Regions from separate parts of the Acidovorax bellezanensis genome, predicted to be linked through region 3. Evidence: riboswitches for the same ligand, from Rfam matches in the RefSeq annotation. Region 3 holds a riboswitch; each other region holds the start of a gene.
What was found. Region 3 has a riboswitch for cobalamin ahead of N0K08_RS19225 (nitrite reductase). Riboswitches for the same ligand answer to the same signal wherever they lie in the genome.
Positions count from the first base shown of each region.

Region 1: it holds a riboswitch for cobalamin, as region 3 does, so the genes downstream of both, N0K08_RS13580 (TonB-dependent receptor domain-containing protein) here and N0K08_RS19225 (nitrite reductase) in region 3, are expected to answer to the same signal.
Region 2: it holds a riboswitch for cobalamin, as region 3 does, so the genes downstream of both, N0K08_RS14195 (TonB-dependent receptor) here and N0K08_RS19225 (nitrite reductase) in region 3, are expected to answer to the same signal.
Region 4: it holds a riboswitch for cobalamin, as region 3 does, so the genes downstream of both, cobO (cob(I)yrinic acid a,c-diamide adenosyltransferase) here and N0K08_RS19225 (nitrite reductase) in region 3, are expected to answer to the same signal.

Region 1 is NZ_JAODYH010000006.1:27,837-30,030, forward strand. Features, by position in the region: gene N0K08_RS13570 (cell division protein ZapA) at 188-565, opposite strand; gene N0K08_RS13575 (cell division protein ZapB) at 562-777, opposite strand; cobalamin riboswitch at 956-1,194, shown strand; gene N0K08_RS13580 (TonB-dependent receptor domain-containing protein) at 1,273-2,194, shown strand, end outside.
Region 2 is NZ_JAODYH010000007.1:30,339-32,532, reverse strand. Features, by position in the region: gene N0K08_RS14195 (TonB-dependent receptor) at 1-992, opposite strand, end outside; cobalamin riboswitch at 1,209-1,461, opposite strand; tRNA gene N0K08_RS14190 (tRNA-Val) at 1,581-1,655, opposite strand; gene N0K08_RS14185 (GntR family transcriptional regulator) at 1,813-2,194, opposite strand, start outside.
Region 3 is NZ_JAODYH010000012.1:30,054-32,247, reverse strand. Features, by position in the region: gene N0K08_RS19230 (precorrin-8X methylmutase) at 1-20, opposite strand, end outside; gene N0K08_RS19225 (nitrite reductase) at 4-1,266, opposite strand; cobalamin riboswitch at 1,476-1,712, opposite strand; gene N0K08_RS19220 (putative transporter small subunit) at 1,823-1,954, opposite strand; gene N0K08_RS19215 (sodium:solute symporter family transporter) at 1,990-2,194, opposite strand, start outside.
Region 4 is NZ_JAODYH010000004.1:142,722-144,915, forward strand. Features, by position in the region: gene N0K08_RS08840 (ABC transporter substrate-binding protein) at 1-574, opposite strand, end outside; gene cobO (cob(I)yrinic acid a,c-diamide adenosyltransferase) at 574-1,200, opposite strand; cobalamin riboswitch at 1,319-1,534, opposite strand; gene N0K08_RS08850 (alpha/beta hydrolase) at 1,802-2,194, shown strand, end outside.

The DNA of each region.
Region 1 (2,194 bases), on a different contig from region 3:
GGGGTTCAGGGGGGCAAGGGCAGCCTGACGTTGGGTTCGTCTAACGCGAGACGATCACGCTCATCAGGCAATGTACCAAGCCCGGGCTCTATGAGCATTGGTTCAAGGAAATATAAAGCCCGGCAGATTTGCAGACGGTTCCATTGTAGTGCGGCCGGACGGTGGTTGCCGGTGTTGCCGCAGTTTTTTACAAAAGCTGTGCGTCGGCGACCAGGGCCTGGTCCAGGCGCTCGAGCAGGGCGGCGATGCGCTGGGCATCGGCCTGCTGCTGGATCATGGCCTGGGCCCAGGCGGCGTCGGCGTCGGCATTGGTTTCGACGTCGGCGTCGGTTTGCATTTCTGCCTCAGGGGCCGGTGTCTGGCGCTCGGCGGTGACGATGTCAAAAGCCATGTTCAGCGCGGCCAGCACCGCCACCCGTTCGCGCGAGCGCACCTTGCCGGCATCGCGGATGCGGGCCATGGTGTCGTTGACGCGGGCCACGGCTTCCAGCAAGCGCTCTTCGTGGCCTTCGGGGCAGGTCAGCAGATAGCTCTGGTGCAGGATTTGCACATCCAGCTGTTTCATATGCCAGCCCCTTCATTGCTAGGCAGGCGCTCGATCAGCGCATCCACCCGGGCCCTCGCGGCACTCAGGCGTGAGCGCAGCGAGTCGCGCTCCTGGGTCAGCGCGGCGACCTGCTCGGCCAGCAGGGCGTTGGTGCGCTGAAGCTCCTCGTGGCGCAACAAAAGTCGCTCCACGCGGTCGGAAATAAGGTCGAGGGGTGACAGGGCAGACATAGGCCTTCCAATTGTAGAACTTGCAGCCCCTTGTGTGCGTAAAAAAGGGTAGTGCCCAGGCCCTGGAAGCCCTGAAATTTCCCGCCAGGACTGGAAATGCTCTCTCGTCCTACAAAAGTAGGCGGGGCTTGGCCTTGCCGGCGGCATTTTCCCTGGGCGTGTGTGCGGCCGGTCTGCGGCTACAATCGCCGGCGTTGGTGCTCATGCGTTTGGTTCTCAAGCGCATAGTTCAACGGGAAGCAGGGAGGAAATGTCGTTCACGCGGCGGCTCCGGGCCTGCGCTGCCCCCGCAACGGTCAGCGGATGAGCATCCTTGGATGCTCGGCTCTTCTTTACTTGCCACTGGCGCTGTGCTGGGAAGGCTTGCAAGAGTGTGCTCCGCCCAGCCCGGATACCGGCCAACAACGTGGTGGTCTGCTGTCGCTGGTCGACGTGGATTGCTTTGGCCCATGGTCGACGGGGAGGTCGACGCCGGGCGCTCTCACGTTGATTTTCATGTCTTCACATTCTTTTGGTGCAGCCCTGCTCGCGCCTTGCGCTGCGCGCCCCCACGTCCTGGCCCTGGCCTTGTCCGCTGCCTTCTGGGGGCTGTCCGCACAGGCCCAGTCATTGTCTGAAACCGTGGTCACTGCCGCGCGTGCACCGCAGACGGCCCAGGAACTGCTGGCCGATATGTCGGTGATCGACAGGGCCGAGATTGAGGCCAGCGGCGCCAGCGGTCTGGCCGATGTGCTGGCCCGCCTGCCGGGCATACAAATGGTTCGCAACGGCGGCATCGGCAACACCACCAGCCTGATGCTGCGCGGCGCGGACACGGCCTATACGGCGGTCTATATCGACGGCATCCGTTTTTCCTCGCAAAGCGGCAGCGGCGGCCCGACCTGGGAAAGCATTCCCCTGGCCATGATCGACCGCATCGAAGTGCTGCGCGGCCCGGCGGCGGCGATTTACGGCTCCGACGCCATCGGCGGCGTGGTACAGATCTTCACGCGCCGCGGCCAGCAGGCCTTCGCGCCATCGGCGTCGGTGGGTGTGGGATCGCAGGGCACACGGCGCGCCCAGGCCAGCGTCAGCGGCGTGCACAAGAATTGGGATTACGCGCTGGACATCGCCAGCGAGCGCAGCGACGGCTTCGATGTGCGTCCGAGCGTGAACACCGACCGCGACGGCTACAAAAGCCTGGCGGCCGCGGCCCGCCTGGGCTGGCAGATCAATGACAGCCACCAGCTGCGCGCTTCGCTGCTGGCCAACGATATCGACGCGGGTTACGACGCCAGCACCAAGAAGGGTGTCGACGACCGGGCCAAGCACCGCATGCACGCGGCCGGCCTGGAGTGGAACGCCCAGTGGAGCGAGCGCTGGAGCAGCGTGCTGGCGTTGAACGCTTCGGAAGACCGCTACGAGACCACGCCTTCGC
Region 2 (2,194 bases), on a different contig from region 3:
TGCGCCAGATCGTGGCCGATCTGCAGATAGTCGTAACGATCCACCGTGCCAGCGGCCCTGTCGTAGCTGTAGCCTTCGATATTCTTCCAGTGGCGGTCGGCCTTGAAATGGTAGAGCTCATTGCGCAGCGTCATGCCGTCCCGCGGCTGCCACTGCAGCTTGGCCTTGTAGCGCTGGTCCTTGTAGTGGATATCGCTGTCCAGGAAGTTGAAATTCTTGTCGCGCAGCTCGGTGGCCAGGCGGCCATCCACCACGGGCGTGCCGAAGTAACGCTCGGGCTTCTGGTCGCTGAAGTCGGCCGTCAAGTCCACTTGCAGATCGCCACGCGGCTGCCAGCGCAGGCCACTCATCAGCTTCTGGCTGTCGCTGCGGCCCAGATCCCGCTCGCCGTCGCTGCGCTCGCCATAGGCGTCGACGCGGTAGCTCCATTCCTGGCCCAGTGCGCCGCTGGCACCGATGCCGGCGCGGACCGTGCCATGCGCGCCTGCGCCCAGCAGGACTTCGGTCGCGCGCTCGCGGCTGGGCTGCTTGCGGATGGCGTTGACCGTCGCGCCCATGGTGCCGCTGCCATACATCAGCGAGCCCGGGCCGCGCAGCACTTCAAAGCGCTCGTAGCCCCAGCTGTTGCTCGGGTAGGTGGTCGTGCCCGCGGCCACGCCCAGGACCAGGCCATCTTCGGCCACGCCCACGGAATCGACGCCATCAAAGCCGCGGCTGGCGAACGACAGGCCGCCGTTGCCGGGCGAGCCGGTCGCCGTCAGGCCTACCGTGCGGCTGACCGCATCCCCCACCGCATGGTCCGCGCGTTCGCTGACCTGCTCCGCCGACACACTGTCCAGGCTGGCCGGCAGATCCTGAATGGGCACGGCCACATAGGAGCCCGAACGCGAAGGCCGATCCAGCTGCAAAGCCGGGTCGTCGCGCGAATCCTTGACCAGCACATCGGGCAGCGCCGCCTGCGCCATGGCGGCCAGGGGAAAGGCCAGCTGCACCGCGGCGCAGCCGATAGTCAGGAAAAAACGGGGGGAAGAAAAAAGACGAACGCGCTCAGCAGAGCGCAAGCATGTGTAAGGCATTGGAACAAAAGGCTCATACCACCTGATGTGAAGGCCGCACACATGGCACCTTGCCGCCCACGGGGAACGGCAAAGCGCAAATAGGCCGCCGTCCACACCCCGCAGACAGTTTTGAGAACGATGCGCAAAGCGCACCACGACTATCCTCAGGCCGGTCTCCGGGCTCACAGGCGGCGCGATGCGCCAGATCCGGCCTTCCCAAACGTTCAACCCTTATCGTGGATAAGAATCGCTATCGTTCAGTGGCTGGGCCCCCTGCGGGGCTCCGTCGGATGGTTTCCTGTCTACCGTTGCGGGGGCAGCCAAGGCTTGAGGCCTTGCGGCCTGTACCTTGTTCCCGTTTCACTCGCATCTGCATGCGAACACCTGAAGCAGTTTGCCAAATCATTGGCAGCGCGAATTCTAGCAGTGACGCAGCAAAATAGGGGCGGTTTGGGGCCCGGCGGCAAACGCCGGCCCCAACGAAAAAAACCTCTTGGATCGCGGATCCAAGAGGTTTTTGTCTGGTGGGTAATACATGGTTCGAACATGTGACCCCTGCCGTGTGAAGGCAGTGCTCTACCACTGAGCTAATCACCCTGAACTGTTGTGCCAGCCATTGACTGGTCAATGCCCAAATTCTAACAGCGCGGCAAAGGGCTGCCAGGCAAAAAACCGCATTTTTTTGCCCCATGCCCCCGACTGCGTGGGCCCGGAATGCATTTCCCTGGAACGCCCGACGCATCAGGCCCGGGGCTTACTGCTCGTGCTGGATCTTGCGCCCGCGCTTGGCCCGGGTTCTGAGCAGCTCCATCTTCTGGAACGACTGCACCGTCAGCGCTTCGGGACTGACTTTGTCTCTGAGCACCTGCAGGATTTTCTCGCCGTGCTCCGAGCCATCTTGCGCTATGGCTTTTTCCAGCAGATGGCGGTCCTGGGTGCGCATGGCCAGGATGACATCCTCATGGGCGTGGTGTCCCGACACATCCATGGGACGGCCTTCCTCGTAGAGGAAGCGGATGCTGGGCCCCGTGATGGCCCACAGCGAGCGCAGCAGCGACATCAGATACGGCATCCTGTCCTGGCCGTAGAGCGCGAAATGGAATTGCACGTTCTTGCGCAGAATCGTCGCCACATCT
Region 3 (2,194 bases):
ATTTCATAGGTGTAGGTCATGGAGTAGTTCTTGTATTTTTTCCGGCGCTTCGGTATGCGCCAGAGAGGAAATAGGTGGGCCCGGACGGGCGCGCTGGTCCACGGCACTGGCGTTCAGCAACACTTCGCCGCCAGCGCCCCGGCTGGCGTAGAGCACGCCCGAGGCATCCGCAGCCAGCGCGCAAAACTTGGCGCAGCCGCTCACATGCAGGTGCTTGTTCTCTGCCACCTGGGCAGCCAGTGCCAAGGCCATGGCCTGGGCCGGTATCAGGGCCTGGGTGCAGCGCGGCGCGCCGGTGCAGGCGGAAACCCGCAAGCGCACATCGTCAGGCTGCGTGATCCAGTGCGCCGGGTCCAGCCGCGCAATGTGCGATTCCATGGCGGGCGCGTCCACGAGCAGGGAACGCCAGGCCGTGACCCGGATAGCGGTGTGCGCCGGCAGATCGCTGGCCAGCTGGTGCATCGCGGCCGCATCGATGCGCCCCAGCGGAGCCGCCATCACCCAGCCCTGGCCTGCATGTTGGCCGGGAGAAAGGGCTTGGGCGGGGCTGCCCCCATCGGCTACAGCCGCCCGCCGCTGCGCCGCCCGCAAGGCGGGCAGATCCGGCTGGCGATAGGGCAAAAGGCCGCGCAAGCGGGTGGGCGCGGGAGTGATCGTCGCGCGCGCGCTGGCGAACCAGAGAGCGACCTGCACGGCCGCCTCCACCGCATCTTGCGCGTGCGCAAAGCAGTACCAATCCGCCGCGTCGCCGAGCGCCAGGCAGTAGCCTTGATCCGCGGCCACCCACAAATGCAGGTCCGCGGCGATGCTTTGCATGTGCCGGTCCGGGTCGTCCACCAGCAGGCCAAACTTGCCGGGCAGGGCCGCCACGGCCTGGCGCGCAAGCGCGTGGGGACTCAAGCGCTCGACCACTGCCGCCGACAGCCATAAGGCCAAGGCATGGGTCGCATCCCCCGAGCGGTACAGCGGCGTGCAATGCACGGCGGGTGCCAGATCGGCATCCGCATCGACAGGCACCAGCTGCGCCGCGATCAACTGCGAGCGCACCTGCTGCGGCTCGCTGACGCCGCGCAGCTGCACATTGCCCAGCCGCGTCAACTCGATCTGGGAATGCGCCTGCGACAAGGCGAGCTGCGCCAGCAGCCGCCATTGCGCGGCGCTGATGGAGGCGCAATGGGGGCGCACGCGCACCATCCAGCCGTCTTGGGCGCGCATGGGCTGCCACGCGCTGGGGCACCAGCCCTGGACCTGGATGGCATCCGTCATCGCCCGGCCCCACGCAAGACATGCCGCAGCCCGCCGTGGGCGCGGCATACCCCTGCCCTGGCGGACAGATAGCCAGATCCTTGCAACATGCAAAATCAATCGTCAGTCTGGCCGATTCCCGGGCCGAATGAATGAATTGTGCAGAGGGGTGGAAACTGAAGAAGTCGGCTGTACAGACAGCCGCCCGCCAAGTCACAGGCACTCCCGCTGCGTCTTGTTCACATCAGGCCGGTCTCCGGACTTACAGAGCTCAACCCAGGGGGGCTGACGCCTGGATACACCTTCCCGCTTGCGCAGTGGCGGCCATTACCGTGGGCAATGGCTTGTATACAGACACTCTGATTACCGTTGCGGGTGCAGTGCAGGGCTTGTGGAGATCCACTCACCTGCTTCCCGTTTCATTTCAGGCGTAGAACACGCCAAGAAACACCTGTGATCGCTGCGAATCTTACGCTATCTCGGGCTGCCCCAAACCGGTCGTTCGCACGCCAGGAAAAACGGGCCTGCCCCTTGCAGGGCAGACCCGTTGTCGGCATCCGGCGAGAGCCGCCAGGGCTCAGACCAGGCTTTCGCCCCTGGCCTTGGCCGCGCGCATGTCATGCCAGACACCGCCCGACAGCACCAGCAGCACAATGGCGGCCAGCGCCGGCCAGACCAGAACATACAAAGTCAGCAAAGAAGTGTTCATGGGAATATCTCCTGTCAAAAAACGATGGAAAGAACTCAGGCAGCCTGAAAATTCGTCACGCGCTGGCCGATCAGCGCGAAGTCAAAACGCTGGGCATTGCGCAGGCTGATCGCCGTGCAGACGATGGCGCTGACGCCATAGGCCAGCAGCGAACTCAGCAGCACGGGGTAGTCGCGCATCTCGCCCCAGGCCCAGGGCAGCACGGCCAATGCCGCCAGCAGGCCGCAGACCATGCCCACG
Region 4 (2,194 bases), on a different contig from region 3:
GGGCCGTCGCATGGTTGTGCAGGCCGGCGGCGGTGAGCACCGCATCGACATGGGTCTTGGCCCCCGCGCTGCCGCCGTTGGGCCGCAGGTACAAGGCATTGAACGGCCGGGGCGTGGCCTGCAGCTGCTTGAGGCGCTGGTCTATGCTCGCCAGCAACTCCTTGGCCGCCTGCTCCCGGCCCATGGCCTTGCCCATGCGCTTGGTGCTGCTGAAAATGCCGTCCCAGTCCGTGGGGAACGGCACCGTCACTATCTGTATGTCATGGCGCTTGAACAGGCTGGCCTGGTAGCGCGCGCTCCAGCGCCGCGAGGCCAGCACGATCTGCGGCTTCAGATGCAGCACGTCTTCGGCCGAGGCATCGTTGGCCGCGAATTGCTTCGCTTGGCTCGCCAGGGAGAAACGCTGGGCGTCCTGGCTCTGGCGCGACAGGGAAACGATTTGCGCCGGATCGGCCAGGCCCAGGGCCAGCACGTCGGCGCAGATATTGGTCGACATCAGCCGCGGCAAAGGCTCGGCCGCCTGCACCGCGGACGCCGCCAAGCCTGCCGCCAGCAGCCAGTAAAGGCGCGGCATCAGAAGTCCACGCCCGGCTGGGCCTTGACGCCGGCCCGGAACGCGTGCCGGGTGTCGGCGATCTCGCTGACCGTGTCCGCCAGCGCCAGCAGCTCCGGCGCCGCCGCGCGCCCGGTGATGATCACGGTCTGCGACGCCGGCCGGCCCTTGATGGCCTGCAGCAGCTCGGCCACGGCGAGATAGCCGTACTGCAGCATGAAGGTCAGCTCATCGAGCAGCACCAGTTGCAGGCTGGCATCGGCCAGCATGCGCCGCGCCTGGCTCCAGGCCAGCTCGGCCGCGGCCTTGTCCGCACTCCAGCCCTGGCTGTCCCAGGAGAATCCTGTCGCCATGGCGTGGTAGTCGACCTGCGCCTGCCGCCCCTGGCCCAGCAGGCCCATGTGCTGCAGGAACGTGACTTCGCCCGTGCAATGCGTGCCGGAAATGAACTGCACCACGCCCGCGCGATGCCCATGGCCCAGCGCCCGGTACAGCGTGCCGAAGGCCGACGTGGTCTTGCCTTTGCCGTTGCCGGTGAGCAGCACCACGATGCCTTGCAGCGTTTGCGAGCGCTCCATGGCCGCGGCCACGGTCGCTTTTTTGCGCTGCATGCGTTGTGCATGCGCGAGTTTGAATGATTCGTCCATGCTCTCCCCGAGCCCAACACGATGAAAGTGTCCCAGGGGAGAAGGAGATTGCGAGAGGACTGCCGCTGCGCGCAGGCGTGGACAGGCCGATCAGCAAACGGCCCACACCCCGTGGCATAAAACTGCATTCGTACAGGTCGGTATTCTGGCTCGCCCTCATTCAGCGCACACCACCTTCCCGGGCATCAGGCCCAGTGGCATCGAGTGTGTCTGTCAGGCTTACAGCAGCGGGGGCTGCGCCGGAATGTTCAGCGCAAAAGCGCCAAGGTCACCGGACTTCCCGTTTCACCCCAGGTCGGCATCGACGTGGGACTCCTGTACGGTAGGGGCGATTATAGGAGGGGACGGGGGCTGGAGGGGGAAAGGGGGCTTGGGGCGGACCACCCAGATGCAGTCGTTGGGAAACTCCAGCGCTGTCTTGATCGTGGAACCGCAAAGCTGCGAATCGCGGTTTGTGCGATTCTGTGGAGCGCACGCTTCTTCGACACCGAGGCCGAAATCCAGTTCACGCCCCTGCCACCGGACGCGCTTGAGGCTTGCCCAGCATCATGTGCGTGCTCTAAAGTGCGTGGAGACCCGTCGTACTGAAAGAGGTGTTCCGATGAATGAGCTTGACCGACTGGAAGCCATGCTCCGTGAGCGGCCGACATTCCTCTCCAATGCGCAACGTCGGGCGGCGTACGACGCGCAGGGAGACCGCTTTGCGCCGGCAGCGGATGTCCTTGTGGAACCGGTGACGGCGCACGGGGTTCCGGCTGAATGGACGTCCACGCCCGTTGCGAGCACCAGCGAAGTCATCCTCTATCTGCACGGCGGAGGATATGCCTGGGGCTCACTGAAGAGCCACCGGCACCTCGTGAGCGAGTTGGGTCGCGCGGCGGCGATGAGAACGCTCGCCCTCGAGTACCGGCGCGCCCCTGAGTGCCCGTTTCCTCAGGCTCTGGAAGATGCGGTCAGCGGATACCGATTTCTCCTGGATTCCGGCGTCCATCCC